DNA from 4 places in the Erwinia tracheiphila genome. Region 1 is predicted to be linked to each of the others. Evidence: predicted binding sites of a transcription regulator. Region 1 holds the regulator's gene; each other region holds the start of a gene.

Region 1 (7,640 bases):
TGTTTATGCGCCAGCGCAGTTTGTGCCAGTTAAAGGTAAAGGCAGCCGGGTCTGGGATCAGCAGGGAACGGAATATATTGATTTTTCCGGCGGGATTGCGGTAACGGCGTTGGGCCATTGCCATCCTGCTCTGGTGGAGGTCTTGAAAACCCAGGGTGAAATGCTGTGGCACACCAGTAACGTTTTTACCAATGAACCTGCGCTACGTCTCGCCAGCAAATTGATCGCTGCAACCTTTGCCGACCGCGTTTTCTTCGCTAATTCGGGTGGAGAAGCTAATGAAGCCGCCTTCAAACTGGCCCGTTATTACGCTTCAAAACGCCATTCGCCCTATAAAAGTAAAATCATCGCTTTTCACAATGCATTCCACGGACGCACGTTTTTTACCGTCTCCGTTGGCGGTCAGCCGAAATATTCTGACGGTTTTGGACCGAAGCCAGCAGATATTGTTCATGTGCCTTTTAATAATCTGGATGCGGTTAAAGCGGTAATTGACGATCACACCTGCGCCATTGTGGTGGAACCGATCCAGGGTGAAGGCGGCGTGATGCCCGCTACGCCAGAATTTATGCAGGGGCTACGTCAGCTGTGCGATGACCATCAGGCTTTGCTGGTTTTTGATGAAGTACAGAGTGGTATGGGCCGCAGCGGCAAACTGTTTGCCTGTGAACATTACGGTGTCGTACCGGATATCCTGACTACGGCAAAAGCACTGGGCGGTGGTTTCCCGGTGAGTGCAATGCTGACGACCAATGAAATCGCGTCCACCATGTCTCCCGGCGTACATGGCACAACCTACGGAGGCAATCCGTTAGCCTGCGCGGTGGCAGAAGCGGCGCTGGATATCATTAACACACCTGAGGTATTAGACGGTGTTGAGATTCGCCGTCAGATGTTCGTTAATGCCCTGAAAGCTATGGATGCCAGCCTGGATCTGTTCAGCGATATCCGTGGTAAAGGATTGCTGATCGGCGCGGTTCTCAAACCAAAACATGCTGGTAAAGCGCGTGATATTCTTAATGCCGCAGCAGAAGAAGGGGTGATGGTACTTAACGCCGGTACGGATGTGATTCGCTTTGCACCCTCGCTGGTCATTGAACCCGCAGATATTGACGAAGGCATGGCGCGCTTTTCCGCTGCCGTCACAAAACTGTTGTCCGCTTAAGTTTCTTGTTAACGCCAGCCGACCTGATTGTTCAGGTCGGTTTTCTCAAACGTTGTGATAACCAGTGACCATGATGGGGGCGATTAGCCCAGGCGAGCGAAGAAATGGTGTGCATCACTTTCAGATGTTCCAGAATGCGCTGTACGTGTCTTTCCAGAATGGTTATTGCTGCCTGGGGTTGTTCTGTCTTAGCCTCCATAACATCGGAGTCACAGCCCGGCCCGTCATATTCCAGTCGCTGCTGGCAGCGCTGAAGCGCGATTTCGCAGGTTTGCAAATATCCCTCAGCCAGTGATGTGGTCAACATAGTGTGCTCACGAGTCAGAATAGTCATGGCATTAATATGCTCAACAATAAACTGGCTATGGGTAACCCACAGCTTCATATCAGCCAGATAGCGAGCATCGAATCCAGGCTCCTGCATGGCCTGATTAAGTGAGTTAAACAGCGCATTATGTGCCTGATTAACCTTCAGGCGTTGATATGCCAGCATCTCGGGGCGCTGTTCATTGCCCAGTAGCATTTGCAGCGCGTTCTGGTAGGTTCCAAGCGCATCATGCGCATTCTGTCTCAGTAGCCCGCTTTGCCATTGTGGCCAAAGCCAGACCATACCACCAAACGCAATCAGACAGCCCATAAGCGTGTCCATCAGACGCGGCAACAAAAAGTCCGCGCCGTTCATCGACAGCAGCTGCAATGAATAGACCGCCGTTACCGTGAAGCCGACCGTTGCCCAGCCGTAAAACTTACGTATAAACAAATAGCTAATTAGCGTAATCCCCAGCATTACCAGCAGCACAAGTGACTCCGGGGCATTAAGCCGTAGCGTAATTGCGGCGATAATCAGCCCGGCAAGCGTACCGAGCGCCCGATGTTGAATCCGCACGCGGGTGGCGCTGTAACCGTTCTGACTGACAAACATCACCGTCATCTGAATCCAGTACGGTTTGGGTAAATCAAAAAACAGCGCCATGGAACTGGCAAAGGTTAGCATCACGGCAAAGCGTGCGGCAGTGCGCAGTGCTGCTGATTTTAGCGAGAGATAGCTTTTTGTCGCCGATAAAAGCGGCAGCCTGCGCTGACGATCTGCCATTAAATCACGCCGATAGAGAGGGCGCTGTGTACGCAATATCCGCGCAATCCGGCTAAAGTGGTAGTAGCAGAACCCCCCCACGGGATTATCAGGATGCTGACGGGCCAGTTTCATCAGCGCCTGTAATTGCTTGTCCATTGTGAAACGGTCGGGCATGCGGTGATAAAGTATGCCGTCTGCTAATGTGCGAAGCCGTGCTGCAATGGTTAACGCATTCCAGCGAATAACCGCCTCGGCGTGGCTTTGTCCCACCAGTTTTTGTACTTCACCCGGTTGATGCAGGCTGACGGAAATGTGTTCCTGTAAATCGAGGGCAATCTGGAAAGCACGCGTTAGCCGTTTATGATGATTATTGGCGGCCAGCATATGCATTTGTTGATAGCAGGTGGTGATAAGATCGACGGCTTTTTGCTGGCGTGCCAGCAGCGGCGGCAGCGCTTTTTCCGGGTCGGTGAGTTTAGTTAGCAGGGTATATTTTGCCTCGCAGTAGCCTGCCAGCTCGCGATACAAAAGACTCAGCGTTTCGCGCATGGGCTGCTCTTTCCACAGCCAGAACCAGAACCAGTTAAAAACGCCGTACCAGATGGTGCCAAGGATATAAAGTATCGGCGGCTGCCACAGCGGCATCCTGCCTGCGAGGCTGAGAGTAAAGATCGCGGCGATCAGCGAGCCGGGCAACAGCCTGCCGTGCAGCGGGCTGATCTCGCCAGTGACGCCCAGCAGTATTGCCATTACAAACAGGATGACGGGTAATGGCACCTGGTACTCACCCAGGTACTGGATAAGAAAGCTGCTAAAAGCAAACAGGCTGCCGCCCACAATCAGGCGTTTGAAAAAACGTTTATGGGGCGTGTCCAGGCCGGCAATATTGCAGCATGCGGGCACCAGAGAAAACAGTAATCCGTTTTGCAGATGCCCCAGTAACCAGCCAATGGAAACGGGTAAACAAAGCACCATTGTCTGGCGCAGGGCATAATTAATTTCCGGATGGTAGATGATTCGACGCCACATGAATTCGTACCAAATAAAAGGCGTAACAGGGAGTATTACGCCATGGTGCTGTGACGACTAACGTGTGCCGTAGACAACGATAGTTTTACCGTGCGCAGAAATGAGGTTCTGATCTTCCAGCATTTTCAAAATTCGACCTACCGTTTCGCGGGAACAACCGACAATCTGGCCGATCTCCTGCCGGGTGATCTTAATTTGCATACCATCGGGATGGGTCATGGCATCGGGCTGTTTAGCCAGATTCAGCAGCGTTTGTGCAATTCGGCCTGTAACATCAAGGAAAGCTAAATTACCGACTTTCTCGGAGGTAACCTGAAGACGGCGAGCCATCTGCGATGAGAGACGCATCAGTATTTCGGGATTAACCTGGATGAGCTGACGGAATTTTTTATAGGATATTTCGGCAACTTCGCAGGCGGCCTTTGCCCGTACCCATGCGCTGCGTTCCTGGCCTTCTTCAAACAGGCCAAGTTCACCGATAAAGTCACCCTGGTTAAGGTAAGAGAGGATCATCTCTTTACCTTCTTCATCCTTAATGAGCACAGCCACGGAGCCTTTAACGATGTAATAGAGCGTTTCCGCTTTTTCACCCTGGTGAATCAGCGTGCTTTTGGATGGATATTTGTGAATATGGCAATGTGACAGGAACCATTCGAGTGTCGGGTCTGTTTGCGGTTTGCCGAGAACCATTCGCTTTTATCCTCTGTTGTAATCATGCCTTAAATTCAGGAGCGGAATTCCCTGTCAGGCGATCAAAATGGTCAAGTTTTCCCTTATCAGGAAATTTATTCTGGCTCGATGAAAAGCCTTGCTTGTTTTAACATTTCTTTTCGTCCTGTTTTGTAGAGTACTGACGAAAATTTTACAGTCTTTTTGTAGCACAGCTTTGCATCAGTGTCTTGTGTTCTCTTACTCCAGCATAGAGGGAAAATGGGAAGATTACCGTTTTTGTTATTTGCGCGTAATCTTACGCTAACTGAATGAATTAGGAGAACTTGTAATGGAAGCGCGTGTTAAATGGGTTGAGGGGCTGATCTTTTTGGGCGAGTTTTCATCGGGATATCAGGTACTCATGGATGGCAACTCGGGGGATAAAGCACCCAGCCCCATGGAGATGGTGTTGATGGCAGCAGGTGGATGCAGCGCGATTGATGTGGTCTCAATCCTGCAGAAAGGCCGCCATGACGTAAAAGATTGCGAAGTGAAACTTACGTCAACCCGCCGTGAGGAAGCCCTGGGACTCTTCACCCGCATCAATCTGCATTTTATCGTTACCGGTAGTGCACTGGCTGATAAAGCGCGATATCGCGCACTGTCGATCTTTCGGCAGATAAAATACTGTACCGTTGCCTTAATGCTGGCTAAGGGCGTGACGATCACGCACAGTTACGAGACCATCGTGCTTTGAGCTTAATAACGCCTTGTTCAGGCAGGGTGTTATTCTATTTTTTTTACCTCTATCAATCGCTTAACCAGCGGAGCCATAATCAGTTCCATCGCCAGTCCCATCTTACCGCCCGGTACGACCAACGTGTTAATACGCGAGATAAACGACCCATCCAGCATCGTCAACAGATAGGGAAAATCAATATCTTCCAGCGACTGGAAATGAATGACGACAAAGCTTTCATCAAGTGAGGGAATGGAACGAGCGGCAAACGGGTTTGATGTATCGACGGTCGGCACACGCTGAAAGTTGAGATGCGTGCGGGAAAACTGCGGAGTAATAAAATTAATATAATCATCCATTGACCGCACTACGGAATCCATCACGCCCTCGCGAGAATGATCACGCTCACTGGTATCGCGCACCAGTTTTTGAATCCACTCAAGATTAACAATAGGTACCACGCCGACCAGCAGATCGACATGCTGTGCAACATCATTTTGCTCGGTGACCACACCGCCGTGAAGGCCCTCATAAAACAGCACGTCAGTGGGTTCCGGTAGCGGTTGCCAGGGCGTAAAGGTACCCGGAACCTGATTCCACGGCACGGCTTCATCAAAGGTATGCAAATATTTACGGGACTTACCGCTGCCGCTGCGACCATATTCCTCAAAGGTCTCCTCCAGCAGCGAAAAGTCGTTGGCTTCCGGTCCGAAATAGCTGACATGACGTCCCAAATCCCGCGCCTTACGAATAGCCATATCCATTTCTGGTCGGGTGAATCGATGAAAGCTGTCTCCTTCCACCTCGGCTGCATGCAGATTCAGCTGCTGAAAAATTTTACGAAATGCGCGGCTGGTGGTGGTGGTTCCCGCGCCACTGGAACCGGTCACCGCAATCACTGGATGTTTCGCAGACATAAACGTATTCCTTATCAATAGCAATCGGCCATTGTTAACACGTTTTATAACCTGCTGTCATCATCCGTTCTGTTGCAGGCGGGAGAGCGATGACTTGATAAAAATCAGGCCAAATAGAGGGTTAGCTGAGGCTGAACGCACTTCAGGATTTTCAGGACAGTTTGTCCGTTATGGGAAATACAAGGCGATCCATCAGGGCGCTGTCCGGTGATAGCTGATTGCGCTAGCCCCCAAGGTTTGGCAGGTCGTCGACATGATTTTTATCATCGGCATCATCGACGAGCAGGCGTTCAACAAAAAAAGCGTATTGGCGTATTCAGGGCTGGTGCAGCTGTCCTCGCCGCATGATATTGACGGTTTCGTGAAGTTCCGACCAGACCAGCATCGCTTCGCCGCTGCGTAATTGCAGGTGCACATCCTTTACCTTTTGGGTCAGCGAACGTTCATGTTCACCATAATCCGTCCCTTCACGCAGCACAAAGGATTCAATCAGATTGTTCAGCGTGTCTGTTTCCAAATCCTGCCAGGGAATAATCATCTTTGTTGTCCAACCAGTTTGAAAGCTAATGTGGTATTTGCTCCTCCAGCCACATGCGGGGCTGACGAAGGGTTACACCGACAAATCCTACATGTCCGCCATAATCGGTCAACTGATACTCCACGCAGGCGGGCAGCAGCCGACGGGAGGAATGACCGTGTCGGTCATAAAAGGCTCGTCTTTAGCATGGATAATCAGCATGGGCCTGGTGACGCCCGGCATCGCGCTGCAACGTCGGTAGTAGTCGCTTGCATCCTGAAAACCATGTGCTCTGGCGGTGATAACATCGTCAAAACCACGCAGCGTTTTCAGCGCGTTGAGTTGGGCCATGTCCACTGGCAGCGTACCCGGCCAGGCGATCAGCTTCCTCCTGGCATTTTTCTTCAGCCGATTGAGTAAGTAACGCGGGTAGAGTCGGGAAAATCCCTTTTCCAGTCGCAGACTGCAAGGTTCCAGCATCAGTGGTGCTGAGGCCATGACGTCGGCATCCAGCAGGTAGCAGGCAGCGATCGCCCTGTTGTCCCATCAGACAGGCCAACATATTACCGCCCAAAGAAAAGCCGACCGATACAGTGAGAACTGTGCCACGGTGTTCTCGCAGCCAGTGCAGAAAAAAGGTGGCATCGGTGGTTTCATCCGAATGATAAAGACGATGAAGCCTGTTGGGTTCACCGCTGCAACCACGAAAATGCATGACAACACCCAGCCAGCCGTGCTGTTGACACGCGAGTAACAAACCATGCGCATAGGGACTGTTTACGCTTCCCTCAGGTCCGTGGAACAGTACCACTCGGGGTTTGTATCTTGCTTTGGCCGGGTCTTCACTCCAGGCCAGATCGATAAAATCACCGTCAGGCAGGGTCAGACGCTGCCAGTGAGGCACCAGGAGGATCCTGCGTCTCACCAGCCGCGGCAAAAGGGTTTGCAAATGCGGGTTGCGTCCCCCGGCTGGCGGCTGAAAGTCAGCAGACTGCTGATTTAAAATCATGTTCAAAATACTTGTCGGTTTCCTGTCATATTGCTAGCTTCATCAGGTTTATTTCTGGTCGTGGGTGAGGAGCACCTGATTCATATGGAACTGAGTTTATTTTTATCAATGTTAGGCTTTCTCTGGGTAGCTGCCATCACGCCGGGACCTAATAATATGTTACTCACGGCGTCAGGTGCCAATTTTGGTTTCCTGCGCTCATTATGGCTGCTTATCGGTATCATGATTGGCATGCAGCTGATGTTGTTCATTGTGGCGTCGGGCGTTGGCGGCCTTATCCTGCTTTATCCTTCTCTTCATCTGTTTCTAAAAATTGCCGGAAGCGCCTATCTCCTCTGGCTGGCATGGAAAATCGGCACGGCAAAATATGAGAAGCTGGAAACGGGCGATGCGCTGAAGCGGCCCATGCCGTTCTGGCAAGGCGGGCTGCTACAGCTGATTAATCCTAAGGCCTGGCTAATGGCGTTGGGTGCGGTTACCAGCTTTAGCCTGTCTGGTGACGCCTGGCGAGGTTCAGTAATGGCAATAAGTGCGGGAA
Region 2 (7,640 bases), 2.2 Mb from region 1:
GCGGCATGTTGGAAGCTGGCCGTATCGGTTCTGCTACCAACAACCTGGGTTTTATGTACGAACTCGACGCCATTGCTGCCTGCGTGGTCGGTGGTGTCTCCTTCGCCGGTGGCGTGGGCACGGTTGCTGGCGTGGTAACCGGCGTACTGATCTTCACCGTTATTAACTACGGTTTAACCTATATCGGAGTGAATCCTTACTGGCAGTATATTATCAAAGGCGGCATTATCATTTTCGCTGTAGCGCTGGATTCACTCAAATACGCCCGCAAGAAGTAACTTTTGTTGTCAACACCAGGACCAGACGGTTTATACCGTCTGGTTTTTTTATCCCTGCATGAACACCACTTCCTGTGGAGGTGGTCAGCAATAAGCTGGCTCTGCCAGTCATGCTACTCATGGGAAAATCCGAATCTATTATCCCCATAACTGCCAGGGATTTAACCATGAGCAGATTCCAGAAAGCATCTCATGTGCTCTGGTGTTGTCAATATCATATCGTATGGACACCCAGGTACCGGTTTCGCATCCTTAGTAACAATGTTGGTAAAGAGGTCTGTAAGCCGATAAGGATCTCAGGTGAGCAGCCCGGGATAGAAGTAGTGGAGCTGAATGTCCAGACAGACCATGTCCCTTTGCGGGTAAAAGTGCCTCCACGGCTTTCGATTTCCCATGTAACAGGCGACTTAAAGGGTAAAACAGCCCTTCGATTGTTCAGTAAATTTCCCTGCCTGCGTAAGAACAAGCAGTGGGGGAATGATTTTTGGGCAAGAGGTTATTGTGTCGATACCGTAGGTATAAACGAAGAAATGATAATAAAGTACGTGAAGTATCAGGAAAAACATGAAGTTGAAGAGAGCCAGCTTCCACTGAAAGCAGTGTGAAGGGAAGGCTCTCTGAGTCTGGACTTAGTGCGCCCCTGTGGGGCGAAATCAATGCCACCTGCTATACAGGTGGTTTTTTACGGGTAGCGCAAACGCCATCCTCAGAATTTGAATGATGCGAGGGATTGTGCAAAAGTAATAACAGACTGGCAGTGACCTTCAGAAACATTCTGCCAGAGGTGCTATCACTCTGGCTTTAAAAGGGACTGCCCTGCTTCCCTGGTCATGTACTGAGCTTACCGCGGTGAGGGGCAATCCGGGCTGGCTTTCTGTTGTTAACAGGAAAGCAGGCTGCACCCGTGCTATTGCCAACAGTATCTGGTTTGCACAATGCACCTCCAGTGCTGCTGGCTCTGTCATTAACGCGCCGCTCGCAGGTGTATTTAATCTTATTCTGTGCACAGACAGTGTTTACCGCAGAAATCAAACCGGCGTGGTGCTGAAAGTATGAACGATCCTGCGGTGGGAATCCGACTAAATCACGATGGACGTCTGATTTTCCTCAGGCGGGCGCACAGAAAGCTGTTTGCAACAAAGAAGGATCTCTCACTGGTGTAATGATATGTGCAATGCTGTTCTATACGCCAAAGACAATGTCCTTCTGCGGCATATCCCTGACCAAAAATACAGCCTTAGAATGGAGCAATCAGTGTATGTCAGTGTCGTGATGGCAATCAGCGCAGCCACTGAGGAACGAGTGGGCAGCGACCTGGTGATGTCATATAAACGTAAGGTTATGGCTTTTCGGCACGGCAGGGAGAAACGGCCGCATCGGAATTCAGATTGCCGCCAGGGGGCGAGAACCGAAACGGCGGTCGGAACTGAGCGGGCGCAGGTTGCGCTACATCGGCAGGCGCGGCGGGTGCTTTCAGCTTTTGCTCAAGCTCCAGCAGCTGTTCCGGCGTCACCGCCGGATAGCTTTGTGCATCTTCCGGTACTTCGTATCGCGCTGGGATAGGCACCATTGGCCCCAGAAAACGAGGCTCACGCTTCATCAGATAAAGGTCGGTGAGCGCACCCAGCCGTGCGCCTACTTCCCGCAGACGAATATTCAGCATATTTTTGGGGGAGGGGACGGCGTAGCACTGCGCCTGAATGCCCATATGCATGGCGATAAACAGCGCCCGCTCGCAGTGGAAACGCTGCGTGATAATAATAAAGTCATTGGTGTCAAACACCTTGCGGGTACGTACAATAGAGTCCAGGGTGCGGAACCCGGCATAATCCAGCACGATATCCGAAGGTGGAACGCCTGCTGCGATCAAATCACGACGCATGGTCACAGGCTCGTTATAACTGTGCTGTGCGTTATCGCCACTCAGCAGCAGATAATTAACTTTGCCGCTGTTATACGCATTGAGCGCACCCTGAATGCGATAAAGATAATATTGATTAATACCTCCGCTACGATAATATTTTGCCGTTCCCAGTACCACGCCAACCTGACGGTGGGGCAGCGATTTCAGGCTGGAATAAACCCAGGGTACTGTTTTCGCGCTGATCCAGCGATCCAGGGCGAGCGCCGATGCAGCCAACAGAATAACGATGATAATCAGACCGTAAATCAAGCGTTTTACCATGCCGGACGCTGCTCAAAATTGGCGTAAAAAGGTGGCTCAAGGCTACTTTACCCAGCGAGGTGAAGCAAGCAGCATAACGGTACAGGGTAGGATTTTGTGCTTATGTTGCCCCAGACTGGCAGCACAGGCGAGAACTCGCCCGATGTTATAAGCCGCACTGGTGCTCACTAGTGATTATCGGACGTCGCGTCCGTTCGCCGGGCGAAGAGCCACCCGGCGAACGCCCTCAGATAGAGGTACGTCGATAGTGACGGTATTGCGGCAGCCAGAAGTTGGCGGAGATGGCGCGGGACAGGACATCCTCCGTGGTGGCAACGGCTACGCCGGCTTCCTGTGCCGCTTTGCCCACCGCCATGGCAATCACCTTTGACACGCCCTGAATATCTTTGACCTCGGGCAGCACCGGGCCTTTGCCATCGTTAACCAGCGGGGAACATTCCGCCAGTGCGCGGCTGGCTGCCATCAGCATCGAATCGGTTACGCGGGTTGCACCAGAAGCGATAACGCCCAGGCCAACACCGGGGAAAATATAGGAGTTATTACACTGGGCAATAGGGTATGTTTTTTCCTTCAGCGTCACTGGTGTGAACGGGCTGCCGGTGGCAACCAGCGCTTCGCCATTGGTCCATGTCAGAATATCCTGCGGCGTTGCTTCCACGCGCGAGGTGGGGTTGGACAACGGCATCACGATGGGCCGTGGGCAGTGCTTATGCATTTCCCGAATAATCTCTTCACTGAACAAGCCAGTCTGACCGGAGACACCAATCAGGATGTCCGGCCGGGCATTGCGGACCACGTCAAGCAGCGATAGCGAATCGGATGAAGAATCCCAGTCGCTCAGATTGTCGCTTTTCTGCACCAGCTTGCTTTGGAAACTGATCAAATTGGGCAATTTGTCGGTAAGCAGGCCAAAACGATCGACAATAAACACGCGGGCGCGCGCTTCATCGTCACTCAGGCCTTCCGATTTCATTTCAGCAACAATTTGCTCGGCGATGCCGCAGCCCGCGGAACCGGCCCCAAGGAATACCACCTTTTGCTCACTTAGTTTGCTGCCAGCCGCGCGGCTGGCGGCAATCAGCGTACCCAGCGTCACCGATGCGGTACCCTGAATATCGTCATTAAAGCAGCATACTTCATTCCGGTAACGTTCCAGCAGCGGCATGGCATTTTTCTGCGCAAAGTCTTCGAACTGCAGCAGTACATTCGGCCAACGACTTTTTACTGCCTGAATAAATTCATCAACAAACTGATCGTACTCTTCGCCGGTAATTCGCGGATGACGCCAGCCCATGTACAGCGGGTCGTTCAGCAACTGCTGATTGTTGGTGCCGACATCCAGCACGATAGGCAGGGTATAGGCCGGGCTGATGCCGCCGCAGGCGGTATAGAGCGACAGTTTGCCGATTGGAATGCCCATTCCGCCGATACCCTGATCGCCCAGCCCAAGAATTCGTTCGCCGTCGGTGACCACAATCACCTTAACGTTCTGCTTGGTGGCGTTTTGCAACATATCTTCAATATTTTCGCGATTCGGATAGGAGATAAATACGCCACGGGCGCGGCGATAAATTTCCGAGAAGTGCTCGCAGGCGGCCCCCACAGTTGGGGTATAGATAATCGGCATCATCTCTTCAAGATGATTGTCCAGCAGCCGGTAGAACAGCGTTTCGTTAGTATCCTGGATGTTGCGCAGGTAGACATGTTTATCGTTATCGTTTTTGAAGTCCTGGAACTGACGCCAGGCGCGTTGCGCCTGTTCTTCGATGGTTTCTACCGTTTCGGGCAGTAGTCCACGCAAATTGAATTCATTGCGTTCCTCAACGGAAAAGGCGCTGCCTTTATTTAATAGGGGAAATTCCAGTAAAATAGGGCCAGCATAAGGGATATAAAGTGGCCGTTTACTTTCGTGTTCGAGTTCCATGTCAGTAATACTCATTCGGAGGATAATGTTGTGGGGCAATCCTAGAATAATTCGCATGAAAGTACAGCTTTTGTTAGCAGCTATTCACAAGGGCTGTTGATTTTGTGCAATTGACAACATTAACGTAAAGGAATCAGGGTGATATCGCGGCACCCCAGCGCCTGAAGCGTTGCCTCAGTTGCGTGGCGCTGAATCAGCTTCGCATCAGCTTCTTCAGCCAGCATTGCACGCTGAATATCCTGCATGTCATAGCCGCTCATATTGAGCAGAATAAGCGCTGCCTGTAGTGGCGGAAGGCTGGGATTGAACGCGGCATTCTCGGCGTAGCTGCCGGAAAAAATGGTGCCATCAGCGGTTTGCAGGGCCACGCCGCTCAGTGCCTGAGAATAGGGTGCGTAACTGCGGTTAGCGGCGTCTAACGCGGCCCGGTGAAGGGGATTGCCCTTGATGACGAGACCGTGGTCTACTGGGTCGAGCAGCAGGGTGTGGATCGATAAATCGCGCGGGCCAAACGTGTCCGGCAGATAATCCACCAGCAGTGCAGGCGGGCGTCCGGGCAGATGAATCGACAGGGTGGTTGCGCTGTTCAGTTCATTCATAAACTGGCGACAGTGGCCGCACGGCGTATAGTTGATGGTCATTGCCACCAGCCTGGTTTCGCCGCGCATCCACGCATGGGTAACGGCGCTCTGCTCGGCATGCACGGTTTGCTGCATGGTTGCGCCGGGGAATTCCATATTAGCGCCAAACCATAAGTGGCCGCTTTCGCCCAGTGCGACAGCGCCAACGTTAAAGCCGGAAAGGGGCGTTACCGCGCAGGCGGCCGCCAGCGGCAGCAAAGCAAACGTCAGTTCACGGTGGTCAAGGCCGCTTTCGGACAAAATGGCGGAGACCTGGCCGGATGTAAAGTAGCCTGGAAAATCGTTGGCGTTGAGAAAAGGAAAAACGGCAGTCTGCAACAAAGGCGGCAGGCTGGCCAGGGCAGTCTGAAAACGGGATTGCATGGCAAATCTCTTTCACGATTACGGCCCGTTATCATGGCGGGCCGCGAGGTTTATTAATGTGATTTTTATCACGCTAATAATGCAGTTTATGAAACAAATATAAAAAATATGTGAATGGAATCAAAGTTCATTGCCAGAGATGTAACAACAGTGGAAACAGTAACGGTGCCAGTAAAGAGGTAATAATGCCGCAAATTACCAGTGCCAGCGAGCTGTAAGTCCCTTCCTGATAATCCAGCTCGGCACAGCGCGCTGTCCCCAACGCGTGGGAAGCATTGCCGATGGCCAGACCTCGCGCGGATTTCAGACGAATACGAAGTCTGTCCAACAGCATATGTCCAAATACCGCGCCCAGCACTCCGGCTATTAGTACGCAGATGGCGCTGATTGCCGGGACACCTCCTAGCGTGGACGATACCGCCATGGCAATCGGCGTTGTCACCGACTTTGGCATAACGGTGGCGGCGATCTGTGGCGTCGCCCCCATCCACAGCGCAATGGCGGTACCGGAGATCATCGCGGTCAGGCTGCCAATGAAGCAAATGCCAATAATCGATTTCCAGCGTGCGCGAATCTGATGCAGCTGCTCGTACAGCGGTACAGCTAGGGCTACCACTGCAGGCTGAAGTAGCTGATTCAGCACCTTACTGCCGTCGAAGTAGCGAGCGTAAGGCATATTGATGACCAGCAGTAACGGAATAATAGCCGCCATAGAAATCAGCAGGGGATTAAAAAATGAGAGGTTAACCCTGGCCGCCAGTTTACGTGCAGAAAAAAACGTTCCCAGCGTCAGCGGCAGGGACCACCAGATGTCACTCATCGCTCGCTCCCGGCTTGAGCGTCGCACGACCGTGCAGCTTGTGTGAAGCCAGACCGACGGTAATCAATACGATAAAGGTACTCAGCGCCACGGAAACCACAATCGGGCCAAACTGGGCGCGGAGAATATCGGTGTGTTCCATTACGCCAACGCTGATGGGAACAAACAGCAGCGCCATGTAGCGGATCAGCAGTCTGCTGCCTGGCTGTACCCAACGGACCGGCAGCAGCTGGCTGGCAAGCAGCGCAAACAAAAGCAGTATGCCGATAATGCTGCCGGGGATCATCACCGGTAACAGTGAGGCGATGCCGTTACCGGCCCACAGTGAGAGGTAAATAATCAGGAAAGCGCGAAGATAGCGCCCGCCTGCATAAAGCGTACTGCGCATGACAAGACCCTGTTTTTATTAGCATTAACCTTACGAGTAACGTGCTCTTTGTGTCACTAAGCGTATGTTCCTGAAGACACCCCACCTGCGTAAAAAAGGGCGGAATATCCGCCCTTGCTGTCTGGTGGTGCGATGGCGCTGCCGCAGGGTTATGTCACCTGCATGCCAGGCTGTGCGCCGCTGTCCGGGGAAAGCAGAAAAATATCGCTGCCTCCGGGGCCTGCTGCCATCACCATACCTTCAGAAATACCAAAACGCATTTTACGCGGTGCGAGGTTGGCGACCATCACTGTCAGACGGCCATTGAGCACAGCCGGATCTGGATAGGCTGCGCGAATACCGGAAAAAACATTGCGTGTTTCACCGCCCAGATCCAGGGTCAGGCGCAGCAGTTTGTCCGAACCATCGACAAATTCGGCGTTTTGTATCAGCGCAATGCGCATATCTACTTTGGCAAAATCATCAAACGTAATGGTTTCCTGCAGCGGCGCATTGGCCAGCGGCCGACTCAATGCCTGCTTATTTGCGGCAGCGTTGTCTTGTTTTGAGGCGTCCAGTAGCGCATTCACCTTGTCCATCTCAATACGCTGATAGAGTGCCTTAAAGGGCGCAACAGTATGACCTAGCAGCGGCTGCTCAATATCATCCCAGTTCAGAGACTGATTGAGGAAAGCTTCTGCACGTTCGCTCAGGCCCGGCAGCACCGGTTTTAGCCAGGTCATCAGCACGCGGAACAGATTGATGCCCATTGAGCAGATCGCCTGCAGGTCAGCCTCGCGGCCCTTCTGCTTTGCCACCGTCCATGGGGCCTGTTCGTCAACATAGCGATTGGCCGCATCGGCCAGCGCCATGATGTCACGGATGGCGCGGCTGAATTCACGACTTTCCCAGGCTTCAGCAATGCGGGCAGAGGCATCGGTAAAGGTTTTATACAGTGTCGGATCGGCCAGTTCAGCCGAAAGTTTGCCGTCGAAGCGTTTAGTGATAAAACCCGCATTACGCGACGCCAGGTTCACCACTTTATTGACGATATCGGCATTA
Region 3 (7,640 bases), 1.8 Mb from region 1:
GCATTTTAAGGCAATAATCACGCTATATTCGGACCCCGAACACCCTTTATAAATAACCCAGCGCCAGTTTTGCAGCAATCCACCACATCATGGCGGCGACAAGAAAATGAATGGCACACTGAACACGCGCCGCCTTTATCCAAGAGGAAAGCCGGGTAGCCAGCAGTGCAAGGCTAAAAAAACACAGCAGCGAAGCGCTGGCTGCACCAAATGCAAACCAGGTCCGCATCGTTTCAGGCAGCTGTCCACCTGCACTGCCCAGCACCACGAAAGTATCGATCCAGACATGTGGATTGAGCCAGACATGTGGATTGAGCCAGGTTACGGCCATCAGAGCGGCAATAATCTGCACGCGACCGTTCCGCGTGAGCTGAATTGGGGTAAATTTATCTCCGCCGTTCAACGCAGCACGGAAATTCTGCCAGCCATACCAGAACAGAAAAAGGATGCCCATCAGCGTGACCAACTTCAGTACGAGAGTGGATTTTATTAACAAGGGACCCCCGCCAAAGATTCCGCAACACATCAATATAATGTCACTCAGCCCGCACAGGCTGGCTGTCATCAGGTGATGTTCTCGTCGTATGCCCTGATTCATTACAAATACATTCTGCGGCCCCAGTGGCAAGATTAGCGCGGCACTTAATATCATTCCCTGCAAATACACAGCCCACATTCCGATATTCCTTTGCTTAATAATGTGTGCTGAGTGTAGAGAAACCATATTATTAGTTAAAATTAAAAATAATTAATACGCGTCAAAAAAACCAATACAAAAGCGTAAAAAACCACCTGCATAGCAGGTGCCATTGATTTCGCCCCACAGGGGCGCACTAAGTCCAGACTCAGAGAGCCTTCCCTTCACACTTATTTCAGTGGAAGCTGGCTATCTTCAACTTCATGTTTTTCCTGATACTTCACGTACTTTCTTATCATTTCTTCGTTTGTACCTACGGTATCGACACAATAACCTCTTGCCCAAAAATCATTCCCCACTGCTTGTTCTTACGCAGGCAGGGAAATTTACTGAACAATCGAAGGGCTGTTTTACCCTTTAAGTCGCCTGTTACATGGGAAATCGAAAGCCGTGGAGGCACTTTTACCCGCAAACGGACATGGTCTTTCTGGACATTCAGCTCCACTACTTCTATCCCGGGCTGCTCACCTGAGATCCTTATCGGCTTACAGACCTCTTTACCAACATTGTTCCTGAGGATGCGAAACCGGTACCTGGGTGTCCATACGATATGATATTGACAACACCAGAGCAAATGAGATGCTTTCTGGAATCTGCTCATGGTTAAATCCCTGGCAGTTATGGGGATAACAGATTCGGATTTTCCCATGAGTAGCATGACTGGCAGAGCCAGCTTATTGCTGACCACCTCCACAGGAGGTGGTGTTCATGCAGGGATAAAAAAAGGGGGCCAACGGCCACCTTTAAGTGATTAATTTAGTTACCGTGCAATTTAACTGAGCGATATGGGCCGATTCTTCTCAGCCGACGTCGACGATTTATCCTGATGCAGATGAACATCCATTTGTGGATAAGGTATACCGATATCGTTCGCATCCAGCGCACGTTTGAAATTTTTCATCAGGTCCCAGTAAACATTTTGTAAGTCACCAGCATTACTCCAACAACGCACGACAAAATTCATTGAAGACGCAGCTAATTCGTTCAAACCGATCTGTACCCCCCTGTCTTGCAGTACGCGTGGTTCCGCATCAACCACCTCCTGAAATAATTTGATGACGTTATCCACATCGGCATCGTAAGACACACCGATAATAAATTCGTTACGCCGCACGGGTTCACGTGAATAGTTGACAATATTCCCGGCAATTATTTTTCCGTTTGGAACCACAACGATCTTACCATCGGATGACTTCAGGGTAGTTGAGAAAATTTGCACGCTCGTCACCGTACCCATCACGCCAATGTCAATAAAGTCACCTGTGCGGAAAGGCCGGAACATCACCAGCAGCACACCTGCCGCCAGGTTAGAAAGGGACCCCTGTAACGCTAAACCCACAGCCAGACCCGCCGCACCCAGTACCGCGATAACCGACGCTGTCTGAACACCAATCCGACCAAGCGCAGCAATAAAGGTAAAAGCAATCAGTCCATAACGTACGAGCGCAGAAAGAAAGTCAACCACCGTGGCATCGATGTGCCGCGCAACCAGCAATTTATTCAATGTATTAGAAATCAGGCGTGCCATAATCATCCCGACAATGAGAATCGCGATGGCCGCCACAATATTGACGGCATAGCTCAGAAGCAGCGCCTGGTTGCGCACCAACCAACTTCCTGCGTGGTTAATGCTGTCGACTACGTTAAGATCTTCCATATTAATTATCCTGTTATTAACGATGGTTCGTGACCAGTTATTCTTTGCCAGCCTGGCTGACATCCCAAACCTTAATCGTAACCAAAAATAGTGAGTACTGCCAAATGGCCTGTGAAATTAATAAGTTGTTACTTAACAGAGCCATGAAAATCCGTGTGCTGGTTAAACCGACGCGATGCAAGCAGATAGCATGAAGTGCCTCCTGCTAACCTACCCTGAAAAGTAAGCGCTGCATTCACGCTCTTTTTATAATGCTTTCAGGACAAAAAAAGGCCCCGAAGGAGCCTTGAAGATGGTGCAAATAAAGCTTACAGAACGTCGACAGCGTTCAGTTCTTTAAATGCCTGCTCCAGACGGGTAATCATTGAAGTCTGAGCGGAACGCAGCCATACGCGTGGATCGTAATACTTTTTATTCGGCTTATCTGCACCTTCAGGATTTCCTAACTGGCCCTGCAGGTAGCCTTCATTCTTTCTGTAGTACTGCAGGATACCGTCCCAGGTTGCCCACTGGGTATCGGTATCGATATTCATCTTGATGACACCATAGCTGATGGATTCTTCGATTTCTGCAGCAGACGAACCGGAGCCGCCGTGGAAAACGAAATCCAGTGAGTTATGAGGCAGGTTGTGTTTCTTGCTCACATACTCCTGAGAGTCACGCAAAATGGTTGGCGTCAGCTTCACGTTACCCGGCTTGTAAACGCCGTGTACGTTACCGAACGAAGCCGCAATAGTGAAACGTGGGCTGATCGCATTCAGCTTTTCATAAGCATAATCAACATCTTCTGGCTGAGTGTACAAGGCAGAAGCATCCATGTGGCTGTTATCAACCCCATCTTCTTCACCGCCAGTGCAACCCAGTTCAATTTCCAGCGTCATATCGATTTTAGCCATGCGGGCTAGATACTTGCTGCTAATTTCAATGTTTTCTTCCAAAGATTCTTCTGACAAATCAATCATATGGGAAGAAAAAAGTGGCTTGCCAGTTTTCGCAAAGTGCGCTTCACCTGCATCCAGCAATCCATCGATCCACGGCAGCAATTTTTTGGCACAGTGGTCAGTATGCAGAATGACCGGCACACCGTAGTGCTCTGCCATCTGGTGCACGTGATGAGCACCAGAAATTGCACCAAGAATTGCAGCAGCCTGGGGCCTGTCAGACTTGATGCCTTTACCTGCAATAAATCCAGCACCGCCGTTAGAAAACTGGATGATGACCGGTGCCTTAACTTTCGCAGCAGTTTCCAAAACGGCATTAATAGAGTCAGTACCCACGCAGTTAACGGCGGGAAGCGCAAATTTATTTTCTTTTGCAACTTTAAAAATTTTCTGCACGTCGTCACCGGTGACAACGCCTGGTTTTACGAAATCAAAAATTTTAGACATGTTTTTGTCCTGCTTCATCGGTCGTAGTAATGGATTTGGTCATTAAAGAAAACTTTTAAGGCGGGAACTGCACTCTCCGCCAGAAAATTATTGTTTAGCGCGCTCTTCGAGCATCGCAACTGCGGGCAGTTTTTTACCTTCAACAAACTCAAGGAAAGCACCGCCGCCGGTAGAGATGTAAGAAATCTTATCTTCAATACCGAACAGATCGATAGCCGCCAGCGTATCGCCACCGCCTGCGATAGAAAATGCGTCACTCTCTGCAATGGCTTTCGCCACGATTTCGGTTCCTTTACGGAAATTAGGGAATTCAAAGACGCCTACCGGGCCGTTCCACAGAATAGTTTTAGCTCCTTTCAGCAATTTAGCCATTGCATGAGCGGTGTCATCACCAAAGTCCATGATCTCTTCGTTGTCGCTGACTTCAGACACTTTTTTAACGGTAGCTGGCGCAGTTTCGGAGAATTCCGTTCCTACGCGAGAGTCGGTCGGCACAGGAATTTTAAATTCATCACGCAGTTTTTTCGCCGACTCGACGAAATCAGGTTCGTAAAGTGATTTACCTACATTGTTGTCAATGGCCACAAAGGTGTTAGCAATGCCGCCACCCACAATGACGGTATCGGCGATTTTCACCAGTGAATTCAACACGTCGAACTTGGTCGAAACTTTCGAACCACCGACAACGGCCACCATGGGGCGGGCAGGGCTTTTCAGCACTTTGCCCAGCGCATCCAGTTCGGCAGCCAAAAGCGGGCCAGCGCAGGCAACAGAGGCAAATTTGCCGACGCCGTGTGTGGACGCCTGTGCGCGGTGCGCGGTACCAAAGGCATCCATTACATAAATATCACAGAGTGCAGCATATTTTTTTGCGAGCGTTTCATCGTCTTTCTTCTCGCCTTTATTAAAACGAACGTTTTCAAGAACCACCAGCTCACCAGCCGCAACATCCACACCATCAAGATAATCTTTGGACAGACGAACCGGAGAAGAAAATTTACTTTTCAGATAGTTAACAACAGGGAGTAAGGAAAACTCTTCGTTATATTTACCTTCGGTCGGACGCCCCAGGTGAGAGGTTACCATCACTTTCGCACCCTGTTTCAGCGCGGCTTCAATGGTGGGCAGTGAGGCACGGATACGCGCATCGGACGTAACGACCCCTTCTTTCACCGGCACGTTCAAATCGGAGCGAATCAGTACACGTTTCCCAGCAAGATCCAGATCGGTCATCTTAATTACAGACATGGTGAGTCCTCTCGTTGATTCTCTAAATTTTAAAAGCGCAATCCGCGCTCTGGCTGAAGCCCCTGGCGGCCATGGCTAACGTGGTATCCAGCATCCGGTTAGCAAAGCCCCATTCATTGTCGCACCAGACCAGCGTTTTGATCAGGTGCTGACCGCTGACCCGCGTCTGAGTGCCGTCCACAATGGCACTGTGCGGATCGTGGTTAAAATCTATGGAGACTAACGGTAATTCCGTATAGTCAACTATACCATTAAATGCTTTCTCTGCGGCATCAAGCAGCAGCACATTGACCTCACAGGCAGTGACCGCGGAACGAACGGTGACGCTCAGGTCAATCGCCGTGACGTTTATGGTGGGAACACGTACTGCAATGGCTTCAAAGCAGTCGCTGAATTTAGGGAAAATGCGCGAAATGCCCGCAGCCAGACGAGTATCCACAGGAATAATAGACTGGCTGGCCGCACGGGTTCGGCGCAGATCAGTATGATAGGCGTCTATCACTTGCTGATCGTGCATCGCAGAATGAATGGTGGTGACAGTACCAGACTCAATACCAAAAGCATCATCCAACAGTTTGATCACGGGAATAATACAGTTAGTGGTGCAGGACGCATTGGAAACAATCAAATCGCTGGCTTTTAATGCTTTTTCATTGACGCCATAGACCACAGTGGCATCGAGATTATTATCACCTGGGTGTGAAAAGAGCACTTTTTTTGCGCCCGCGGCCAGATGCGCTTCCCCATCTGCACGACTGCCATACACGCCCGTACAGTCAAGGACCACATCCACATCCATCTCGCACCATGGCAAATCGCGGATATCGGCCCGATGAAGCAGGCGGATGCAATGGTCGCCAATCCACAGTGAATCGCGCTGTTGGCGAACATCCCAGGCAAAACGACCATGACTGGTATCATATTTCAGTAGATGTGCCATACCGGCGGCTTCAGCCAATTCGTTGATGGCAACAACGGTAATTTCACCATGGCGACCGGATTCATAAAGCGCCCGAACAACGTTACGTCCAATGCGGCCAAAGCCGTTGATGGCAATGCGAACCGTCATATCACTCCTGCATCAGAATTCAGTGTAAAACTGGTGCATTAGCCTGAGCCAAGTCTCCACGTTTGTACAGAAAATTCGTGTTTAGCTATCGCCGAAGCTGGCCAGACATTTATCGGGGAAAACCAAAACTGAAACGATTCAGTTACAATAATGATAACGAGGAATAATTGGAATGCGTATCCTCCATCAATAAGCTGAAAGTCTGACAAGGATCACATTTAGAAAGTAGACAGCTCAAAATCAGACCGTTCTCTTTTTAATTAAGCGTAAAGTCACTTACGCAAGAAGCTGGCTGTTACACACAAACACAACAGCAGAAATCATGCATCTGGCAATCGCTTCAGGGAAGGAGCACGGACATGTCAACACCAGCGCCAGACACCAGGAAAGTTATTCTGACTGCTGCGCCCTCCCTCCCATATCTGGATAACTCGTACCAAATTATGAGCATCAACCTGCTATGGCTTATCTGGTTACTCTGGTCAGTAATATTGGTTTTCTTCTGCGTGGGATGGGAAAGATCGCTGGCTCTGCTACGCCAGAACTCAGGGCTGCTGGTCTGGCTGACAGCAAGCATTATCAGCGGATGGGTGTTCAGAAATCTATTATGCAAAAAGGGGCTGACCATGTTTAAACGCAAAAATAAAATTATCTGTGAAGCGCAAGCGTCACGCGCTGTTGAGCCAGAGGCTTACTCACTAACGGAGAGTGACCTGACCTGTCACGACGGAATTGAGCCGACACTGGTTGTTCCTCCACATGATGTATCTGACAGTACAACCATTCCTGAAACATGCACCATTAAAGGCGACATCAATGCAGCGGGAGATATTCATATTAATGGTTCAATAAACGGCATCATCAACTGTGAAAAAACCGTCTTCGTACAAAAAAATGGTCGGGTGGATGGCGAAGTTTATGCAGAGCGAATTGATGTCAGCGGGGAGCTTAAAGGTCTTTGCCGGAGCCAGACGCTGGCAATCAATGCGCTGGGCCGTCTGAACGGCACGATAGAATGCGAATCCCTTTCGGTGCACCCTGATGGTCGTTTCCATGGTTATTCGAAACCTTATGAGCAGTCAATAAAAAACACAGATACCTCCACGGAGGGGGCCGATGCCATATTATCGCTGCGTTCGGATTTATATTGGCGAGAGGAACAGTCGTAAAGCAAAAAGAAATGTTTGGGTGGGCTTTGTTTGCTTCCCACGGGGCGCAGCCATATACCTTTAAAAAGAAGTTTCGCTCTGCCCAGATGTGCTGAAAAAAAGGCCATCACCTGAACAGACATTCCCAATTGTGCTTCACTTTGTATCAGGCCTTATCACGTCAGCCGTTGATCATAACTGTTATGGAATGCAGGCATACCAGGGCCTTACATTCACCTGATTAAACTGATTGATTTATAACCAACCCGACCAGGTGTAGTGGTATTCAGAACAGTTATTCAGAGTTAAGAACTTCATCCACAGAACATGGTTTTAAATCAGCGGTAAAAAGGGTCCTCACAGAAGACCACTCTAATACCGTGGACAGGGGCGTACTGAAAAAAACCTCCGCCTGAGCCAGCAGGTTCACATC
Region 4 (7,640 bases), 1.7 Mb from region 1:
TCGCGGTCGGGGTCACCGGCATGGATCACTTCGCTGGCCTGTGCCAGTAAGCCTTTGATTACACCAAGCTGTTTTGCCACGGAGGGACGCGGCTGTAGCTGCCATTTCTCCGGCACTATGGGTAGATCAGCCAGAGACCAGCGGGCAAAGCGGCTGTTATAGCTGTCGGGCTGTGCCTGTTCCAGCAAATGGCCAACACACCAGGTCACCGTATTATCGTTACCACAGGCGATAAAGCCATCCCCCCGACGGTGAGGTTTGGGTAACACATCAGCAATCGCACGAGCGAGACTGGGCTTTTCAGCAATAAACAGACGCATCGGGTTGGGTGATCCTCATGAATACGGTCTTAACAATAGCAAGCGATAAATCGCCGTTACGCAAACGGATCGGGCCTGCGGACAATGCTCACCTGCTGGTAAACCACTACGCGGTAACCAACAAAATACCCCGGACAATCAGGCGGCACGTTTTACCGGCCGTATGGTAGCGCGTATAATCGCGAGTAGTAAGGCTGAAGCGATGCAGTCGCTCATAATCACGTCAGTATGCAAGGTTGTGGGTGCCTCTGCATACTGAACGACGGAATGTCAGAAGTAGCTGACAAAAGGTGAGGTGTCTGGTGCAATGAACCTGGTAGCAGATTTGAGCTGCGGGGTGCCAAGGTAAAGGAAGCCAACAATCGCGTCCTGATCACGGCACAGGAAGGCTTCACGTACGCTCGGATGCTCTGTCCATGGGCCGCTGCGCCAGATACCGTTAAAGCCCTGCGCCACCGCCGTCATTTGCATGGACATAACGGCGCATCCGGCAGAAATAATCTGCTCCCAACGAGGGACCTTGTGATGTGCCTCACAATGGGCAACCACGGTAATAATCATTGGCGCACGAAAAGGGGATTTTTTTGCTTTTTCGACGGCTTTCTCATCCATCCCCTCCTCGTGTGCAACCTTTTCTAAAAGCTCGCTGAAGCGGGTTCTCCCGTCATTTTCTATGATAATAAAGCGCCACGGCTGTAAGCCTTTGTGATCGGGCACACGCATACCTGCGTGCAAAATATTTTGCAGGGCTTCGCCTTCAGGGGCGGGGTCGCTCAAACGTGATGCAGAGCGCCGATTAACCAGCAAATCCAGTGCATCCATAATTGTCTCCTGATAACCATTTTATTCGGCTGAAAACTAGCACAGGATGATGATTTGTTACAGCATCGTGCTTTTTCCTGCTGACAATTGGCCCCCCGGTAATTAGGATGTCAGCATCACATCCGGCTGGCGTCATCTTAGTGGCACCATCGGCTTTATATGGCAATTATGGAGAATCTATGCGGATTTTGTGGCGAGCAATCGCGGGTGTTTTCAAATGGACATGGCGACTGCTAAATTTCGTCCGGGAATTTATCCTCAACCTGTTCCTGATATTTCTGATCCTGATTTGTGCCGGTATCTGGTTTCAATACACAAAGGCGAATGCACCGGCTGAAGCACAGAAAGGTGCGCTGGTTGTCAATCTCAGCGGTACGGTGGTTGATAAGCCTTCAGTCAGTAACAAACTCAGTCGAATTGGTCGACAGCTTCTGGGCACCAGCAGTGATCGCCTTAAAGAAAACTCCTTGTTTGATGTGGTGGATGCCATTCGTCAGGCGAAGAGCGACGCCAATATTACCGGTATGGTAATGGATTTGCGCGACTTCGCCGGGGCTGACCAGCCGTCCCTGCAATACATTGGCAAAGCGCTACGTGAATTTCGCGATAGTGGGAAACCTGTTTATGCCACCGGCGATAGTTACAGCCAGGCACAATACTATCTTGCCAGCTTTGCTAACAAAATTTACCTTTCTCCCCAGGGTACGGTAGACCTGCATGGTTTTGCCACCAACGGTCTTTATTACAAAACGCTGCTCGATAAGCTGAAAGTGACTTCTCACGTATTCCGTGTCGGCACGTATAAATCGGCCGTGGAACCTTATCTGCGCGATGATATGTCCCCGGCAGCTCGCGATGCTGACAGCCGCTGGATTGGCGAGCTGTGGCAAAATTACCTGAATACGCTGGCAGCCAATCGTCAGCTTACCCCTGAACAAATCTTTCCGGGTGCTCAGGGAATACTGGATGGGCTGAATAAAGTCGGGGGGGATACGGCAGCTTATGCTAAAGAGAACAAGCTGGTTGATGAGCTTGCTTCCCGCGCCGTGGTTAACCAGCAGATGAGCAAAATTTTTGGCTGGGACAAACAGACCAATGATTTTAAAGGCACCAGCATTTACGATTACCAGGTGAAAGACAACAGTTCGGCTGATGGCAATATTGCGGTTATACTCGCCAATGGCGCCATCCTTGATGGTGAAGAAACACCGGGTAACGTCGGTGGCGACACCACGGCGATGGCAATCCGTCAGGCGCGTCTGGATCCGAAAATCAAAGCAATTGTTTTCCGTGTGAATTCTCCAGGTGGCAGCGTGACGGCCTCAGAGACCATCCGGGAAGAGCTTGCTGCCGCGAAAGAAGCTGGCAAACCGGTGGTGGTATCAATGGGAGGAATGGCGGCATCTGGTGGTTACTGGATTTCCACCCCGGCGAATTACATTATTGCCAGCCCAACCACTCTGACAGGCTCTATCGGTATCTTTGGTGTGATCAACACCATTGAAAACACGCTGGATTCAATTGGCGTGCACACGGATGGCGTATCTACTTCTCCACTCGCCAATGTGGCCACCACCCGCGCCTTACCGCCCGAAGCCCAGCAAATGATGCAACTGAGTATTGCTAACGGCTATAAAAACTTCATTGGCCTGGTAGCCGCTGCCCGCAGTAAAACGCCCGAACAGGTTGACCAGATAGCTCAGGGCCATGTCTGGACCGGAAGCGATGCTAAAAACAATGGACTGGTTGACGCCATGGGTGACTTCGACGACGCGATGGCTAAGGCTGCTGCACTGGCGAAGTTGCAAAATTGGCAACTGAGCTGGTATCAGGACGAGCCTGGTTTTTTCGATCTGCTGTTTAATCAGATGAACATCTCGGTGCAGTCTGCACTGCCGGGCGCGCTTAAAGCCCTGCTTCCTGCGCCTGTTGCTGACGTTATGACCACCATGAAAAACCAGCCGGGTCTGTTCGATAACCTGAACGATCCACAAAATCGCTATGCCATCTGCCTGACGTGTAGCCAGGTGAAATAACCTTCAGCCCGGCACAGGCCGGGCTGATTTTTCCTGAAATTTATTCTTTGGTTAGCCTGAGTTATTAAATGCAAAAGAAATCTATTTACGTTGCCTATACAGGCGGCACCATTGGCATGCAGCGCTCCAGCCATGGTTATATTCCGGCCTCCGGCCACCTGCAAAATCAGCTGGCTAAAATGCCAGAATTTCATCGCCCGGAAATGCCGGATTTCACTATCCACGAATATCAGCCGTTAATTGATTCATCTGATATGACTCCTCAGGACTGGCAATGCATTGCGGATGATATTCAGGCTAATTATGACCGCTATGACGGTTTTGTTATTCTACACGGTACGGACACCATGGCGTTCACCGCATCCGCCTTATCGTTTATGCTGGAGAATCTCGCCAAACCGGTGATTGTGACAGGCTCACAAATCCCGCTCGCTGAACTGCGATCTGACGGCCAGCAAAATCTGCTTAACGCGTTATTTGTGGCTGCCAACTACCCGGTAAATGAAGTGGGGTTATTTTTTAATAATACCTTGTATCGCGGCAATCGTAGTACCAAGGCACATGCTGACGGTTTCAGCGCATTTGCTTCTCCCAATCTGCCACCGCTTCTGGAGGCAGGTATTCATATCCGCAGGCTGAACACCCCTCCTGCACCCGTTGGTCATGGCACACTGAGCGTCCGGCAGGTCACCCCACAGCCTATTGGCGTTGTAACACTGTATCCGGGAATTTCTGCCGATGTGGTCAGCAACTTTCTACGTCAGCCAGTAAAAGCACTGATACTCCGCTCCTACGGGGTGGGTAATGCGCCACAGAATCCAGCATTTTTGCAAGAGTTACAGCAAGCTTCCGCGCGCGGGACGGTAGTTATCAACCTGACACAATGCATGTCTGGCAAGGTAAATATGGGTGGTTATGCAACGGGTAATGCACTTGCCCATGCTGGCGTGATCAGCGGTGCAGATATGACGGTGGAAGCCACGCTAACCAAACTGCATTTTCTATTAAGCCAGGATCTTTCCAGTGAGCAGGTCCGCCAGCAAATGCAGATTAACCTGCGCGGTGAACTTACGCCGAATGAGTAGAGGAGTCGAAAATGTCGCCCCGCAATGCACTTTTACTGATTGATTTACAAAATGATTTTTGCGAGGGCGGTGCACTCGCGGTACCAGATGGCGATCAGGTGATTGCCATCGCCAATCGCTATGCGGCTGAATTTCATCAACGGGACCAGCCAGTGGTGGCAACTCTCGACTGGCATCCGCCTAATCATGGCAGTTTTGCCTCTGTTGCGGGTAAGCCAGCCTGGACGGAGGGAGAATTGAACGGTCTGCCACAGGTCTGGTGGCCTGATCATTGCGTACAATGTTCAGAAGGTGCAAAGTTTCATCCCTCACTTCAACAGGATTTGATCGATAAACGGATCTGTAAGGGACAGGATGTTAATGTAGACAGCTACAGCGCTTTTTATGATAACGGACACCGACAAAAAACGTTGCTTGACAGCTGGTTAAAGCAGCAACAGGTAACAGCACTCACCATCATGGGCCTGGCCACGGATTACTGCGTAAAGTACAGCGTAATGGATGCACTCACGCTGGGTTATGCAACCACCGTCATTGCTGCTGGCTGCCGCGGCGTTAATTTGCAGCCAGCAGACAGTGAGCGTGCGCTGAATGAAATGGCTGCGAGCGGTGCCATCATTGTGGCAGAATAATTATTGCAGGCGGATGTGCGTCAGGTTATCGTCCGCTATATTAAACTCATCTTTCAGTTGCTTTTTACTTTTGATGACCAGCTCCCCTCCCTTTGCAACCGTCATATGCTGAGGAGAATCATTATGCCGGGCCTGCCACAGCAGCACCAGGTGCAAGCTGTTCTCTTTTTGTTCTGGTGTCAGTGCCACCCCGTCAGTCCATTTTCCCGTTTCCACCGCGGTAGCAAGGCGTTGGTAAAGGTCAGGCGTCATTGCCGCAATAATCTCATCCAGTACCATAACAGTTATCCTGCAATGCTATTGCCATCATTATCGATAAAACGTAATGAGGCAGAGTTAATACAGTAACGTTCACCCGTGGGTTCCGGTCCATCAGGAAAAACATGTCCCAAATGAGCATCACAGTGATCACAGCGAATTTCAACGCGCTGCATACCGTGTGAATTATCTTCGAGATATTTGATGGCATCATCCGAGCAAGGCTGATAAAAGCTTGGCCAGCCACAGCCGGAGTCATATTTACTGTCGGAATAAAACAGCGGAGACGTGCAGACCAGACAACGATAAATGCCTTCACCTTTGTTTTGCAGCAGCTTACCTGAAAAAGGCGGCTCAGTACCGCGCTGCTGGGTAACATAGCGTTGCATCTCAGTCAGGTCAGTTTCAATCTCAGATGATTTCAGGTGATTAACCATAGCGTTACTCTGTGTAGGGTTTATCAGGCAGTTACAAACGCAAGCCATAACAAAAAGTTAACATAATCAGTGTTCTTTTTGTATCATTCAAAAGTATGAAAGTGCTTTAGGTATAAAATTGTGATCAAGATCTCTCTTTGAATTTATTCCCCCTTTATATTCGCGCGGGGTGCCCCAAAATAAGGGGCTTATTAGCGGTCAGAGAAGGTACAAATGCGTGATAATTCCTCCTCTTCGGTTTGATTTGTAGCAACTATTGAACCGATTCCGCTTGACGCCTGATAAGGTTTTTGTAATTTTACAGCCAACCTTTTATTCACTAACAACAGCTGGTGGAATATATGACTATCAAAGTAGGTATCAACGGTTTTGGCCGCATCGGTCGCATCGTTTTCCGTGCTGCACAGCAGCGTTCTGACATCGAAATCGTCGGTATCAACGATCTGCTGGATGCCGAGTACATGGCTTACATGCTGAAGTACGACTCAACTCATGGCCGCTTCGAAGGTACTGTTGAAGTCAAAAACGGGCATCTGGTTGTCAACGGTAAAACTATCCGTGTTACCTCTGAGCGCGATCCGGCAAATCTTAAGTGGAACGAAATTGGCGTTGACGTCGTTGCTGAGGCAACCGGTATCTTCCTCACTGACGAAACCGCTCGCAAGCACATCGAAGCTGGCGCAAAGAAAGTCGTACTGACGGGTCCTTCAAAAGATGATACCCCGATGTTCGTTATGGGCGTAAACCACAAAACCTACGCTGGTCAGGAAATCGTCTCCAACGCGTCCTGCACCACCAACTGCCTGGCACCGCTGGCTAAAGTCATCAATGACAAATTCGGTATCGTTGAAGCCCTGATGACCACCGTCCACGCAACCACTGCCACTCAGAAAACTGTTGATGGCCCATCCCACAAAGACTGGCGTGGTGGACGCGGTGCAGCTCAGAACATTATCCCTTCTTCCACTGGTGCAGCTAAGGCCGTAGGTAAAGTTATCCCTGAGCTTAACGGTAAACTGACTGGTATGGCGTTCCGCGTCCCAACACCAAACGTGTCCGTTGTTGACCTGACTGCTCGTCTTGCCAAACCAGCTTCATACAAAGAAATATGTGAAGCGATCAAATCCGCTTCTGAAGGTGAACTGAAAGGCGTGCTTGGTTACACAGAAGGTGAAGTAGTTTCTACCGATTTTAACGGCGAGAAACTGACTTCTGTTTTCGATGCCAAAGCAGGTATTGCCCTGAGTGATACCTTTGTGAAACTGGTTTCCTGGTATGACAATGAAACCGGTTATTCCAACAAGGTTCTTGATTTGATTGCACATATCGCTAAATAAGTGCGGTCTTTATACCTTGAGAGCGACTACAGTCGCTCTTTTTTTTTGTAATAAACTGATTTTCAATTTACCAATCCTGTCCCTATACGCACTCACATTAAAATTAATAACATGAATGTACAAAGCTGACTCATTCTCTCCCGCAAAAAGCAGTTAAAAATTTTCTTTCCCTGTTCCTCTACCGCCCTCCAGTTATTACTACGCACTCACCGATTGTCTGCTTTCATCAGTCTTAACAGTTTGCAACTGACCTGCCTTATCAGGCACAAATTCCCTGACCATTGCTGTTGGGTGCAGTTATATACTGTAGAATGACCAAATCACGCATCGGCCGAAAAGCGATTTAGTGGGTATTAAATTCAAGAAGATTAAACCCTGTCTTCCCTTACTGAAAGAAAGGACTTTTCATGAACGAGGCTCTTTTTTCGTTGCCAGTCACAGAGCAAATTACCCCATGGATTTCATTACGTAAAATTGGTGAGCTGCCTGTGCTGGTTATTATCCATCCTTCAGTTCGGGCGGCGGTAACACTGCAGGGTGCGCACCTTATCGCATGGCAACCCTCAGGGGGAAAACCCGTGATCTGGGTGAGTGAGAAAACATCGTGGACCCAGGGAAAAGCCATTCGTGGTGGTGTTCCTGTGTGCTGGCCGTGGTTTGGTCCAGGCGGCGAACCCGCCCACGGATTTGCGCGTACACAGCCCTGGACCCTG

Evidence for each region. The regulator CRP, encoded in region 1, controls carbon source genes, mostly activating them, when cyclic AMP is high. The targets are predictions, from matches to a motif close to ATGTGANNNNNNTCACAT.
Region 2: the regulator CRP is predicted to act here: its motif matches at 5,448-5,465, upstream of cdd (cytidine deaminase).
Region 3: the regulator CRP is predicted to act here: its motif matches at 6,260-6,277, upstream of epd (erythrose-4-phosphate dehydrogenase).
Region 4: the regulator CRP is predicted to act here: its motif matches at 5,709-5,726, upstream of msrB (peptide-methionine (R)-S-oxide reductase MsrB).

What each region holds. Positions count from the first base shown of each region.
Region 1 is NZ_CP089932.1:539,682-547,321, forward strand. Features, by position in the region: gene argD (bifunctional acetylornithine/succinyldiaminopimelate transaminase) at 1-1,165, shown strand, start outside; gene LU633_RS02700 (YccS/YhfK family putative transporter) at 1,197-3,269, opposite strand; gene crp (cAMP-activated global transcriptional regulator CRP) at 3,327-3,959, opposite strand; gene LU633_RS02710 (OsmC family protein) at 4,270-4,677, shown strand; gene LU633_RS02715 (phosphoribulokinase) at 4,707-5,576, opposite strand; gene LU633_RS02720 (YheU family protein) at 5,893-6,114, opposite strand; partial or broken gene LU633_RS02725 (hydrolase) at 6,140-7,102, opposite strand; gene LU633_RS02730 (LysE family translocator) at 7,187-7,640, shown strand, end outside.
Region 2 is NZ_CP089932.1:3,212,211-3,219,850, reverse strand. Features, by position in the region: gene mglC (galactose/methyl galactoside ABC transporter permease MglC) at 1-278, shown strand, start outside; gene tnpA (IS200/IS605 family transposase) at 446-883, shown strand; gene sanA (outer membrane permeability protein SanA) at 1,618-2,463, opposite strand; gene LU633_RS16820 (NAD-dependent malic enzyme) at 2,690-4,387, opposite strand; gene cdd (cytidine deaminase) at 4,507-5,391, opposite strand; gene LU633_RS16810 (CidB/LrgB family autolysis modulator) at 5,519-6,211, opposite strand; gene LU633_RS16805 (CidA/LrgA family protein) at 6,204-6,599, opposite strand; gene metG (methionine--tRNA ligase) at 6,749-7,640, opposite strand, start outside.
Region 3 is NZ_CP089932.1:3,635,952-3,643,591, forward strand. Features, by position in the region: gene LU633_RS18915 (MFS transporter) at 1-21, opposite strand, end outside; gene LU633_RS18920 (LysE family transporter) at 47-676, opposite strand; partial or broken gene tnpA (IS200/IS605 family transposase) at 868-1,298, opposite strand; gene mscS (small-conductance mechanosensitive channel MscS) at 1,470-2,354, opposite strand; gene fbaA (class II fructose-bisphosphate aldolase) at 2,663-3,742, opposite strand; gene pgk (phosphoglycerate kinase) at 3,830-4,990, opposite strand; gene epd (erythrose-4-phosphate dehydrogenase) at 5,013-6,059, opposite strand; gene LU633_RS18950 (hypothetical protein) at 6,520-6,693, shown strand; gene LU633_RS18955 (bactofilin family protein) at 6,686-7,228, shown strand.
Region 4 is NZ_CP089932.1:2,275,050-2,282,689, reverse strand. Features, by position in the region: gene LU633_RS12110 (DNA topoisomerase III) at 1-320, opposite strand, end outside; gene LU633_RS12105 (NAD(P)H nitroreductase) at 591-1,142, opposite strand; gene sppA (signal peptide peptidase SppA) at 1,322-3,178, shown strand; gene ansA (asparaginase) at 3,247-4,263, shown strand; gene pncA (bifunctional nicotinamidase/pyrazinamidase) at 4,275-4,895, shown strand; gene LU633_RS12085 (YeaC family protein) at 4,896-5,174, opposite strand; gene msrB (peptide-methionine (R)-S-oxide reductase MsrB) at 5,180-5,590, opposite strand; gene gapA (glyceraldehyde-3-phosphate dehydrogenase) at 5,932-6,927, shown strand; gene LU633_RS12070 (D-hexose-6-phosphate mutarotase) at 7,335-7,640, shown strand, end outside.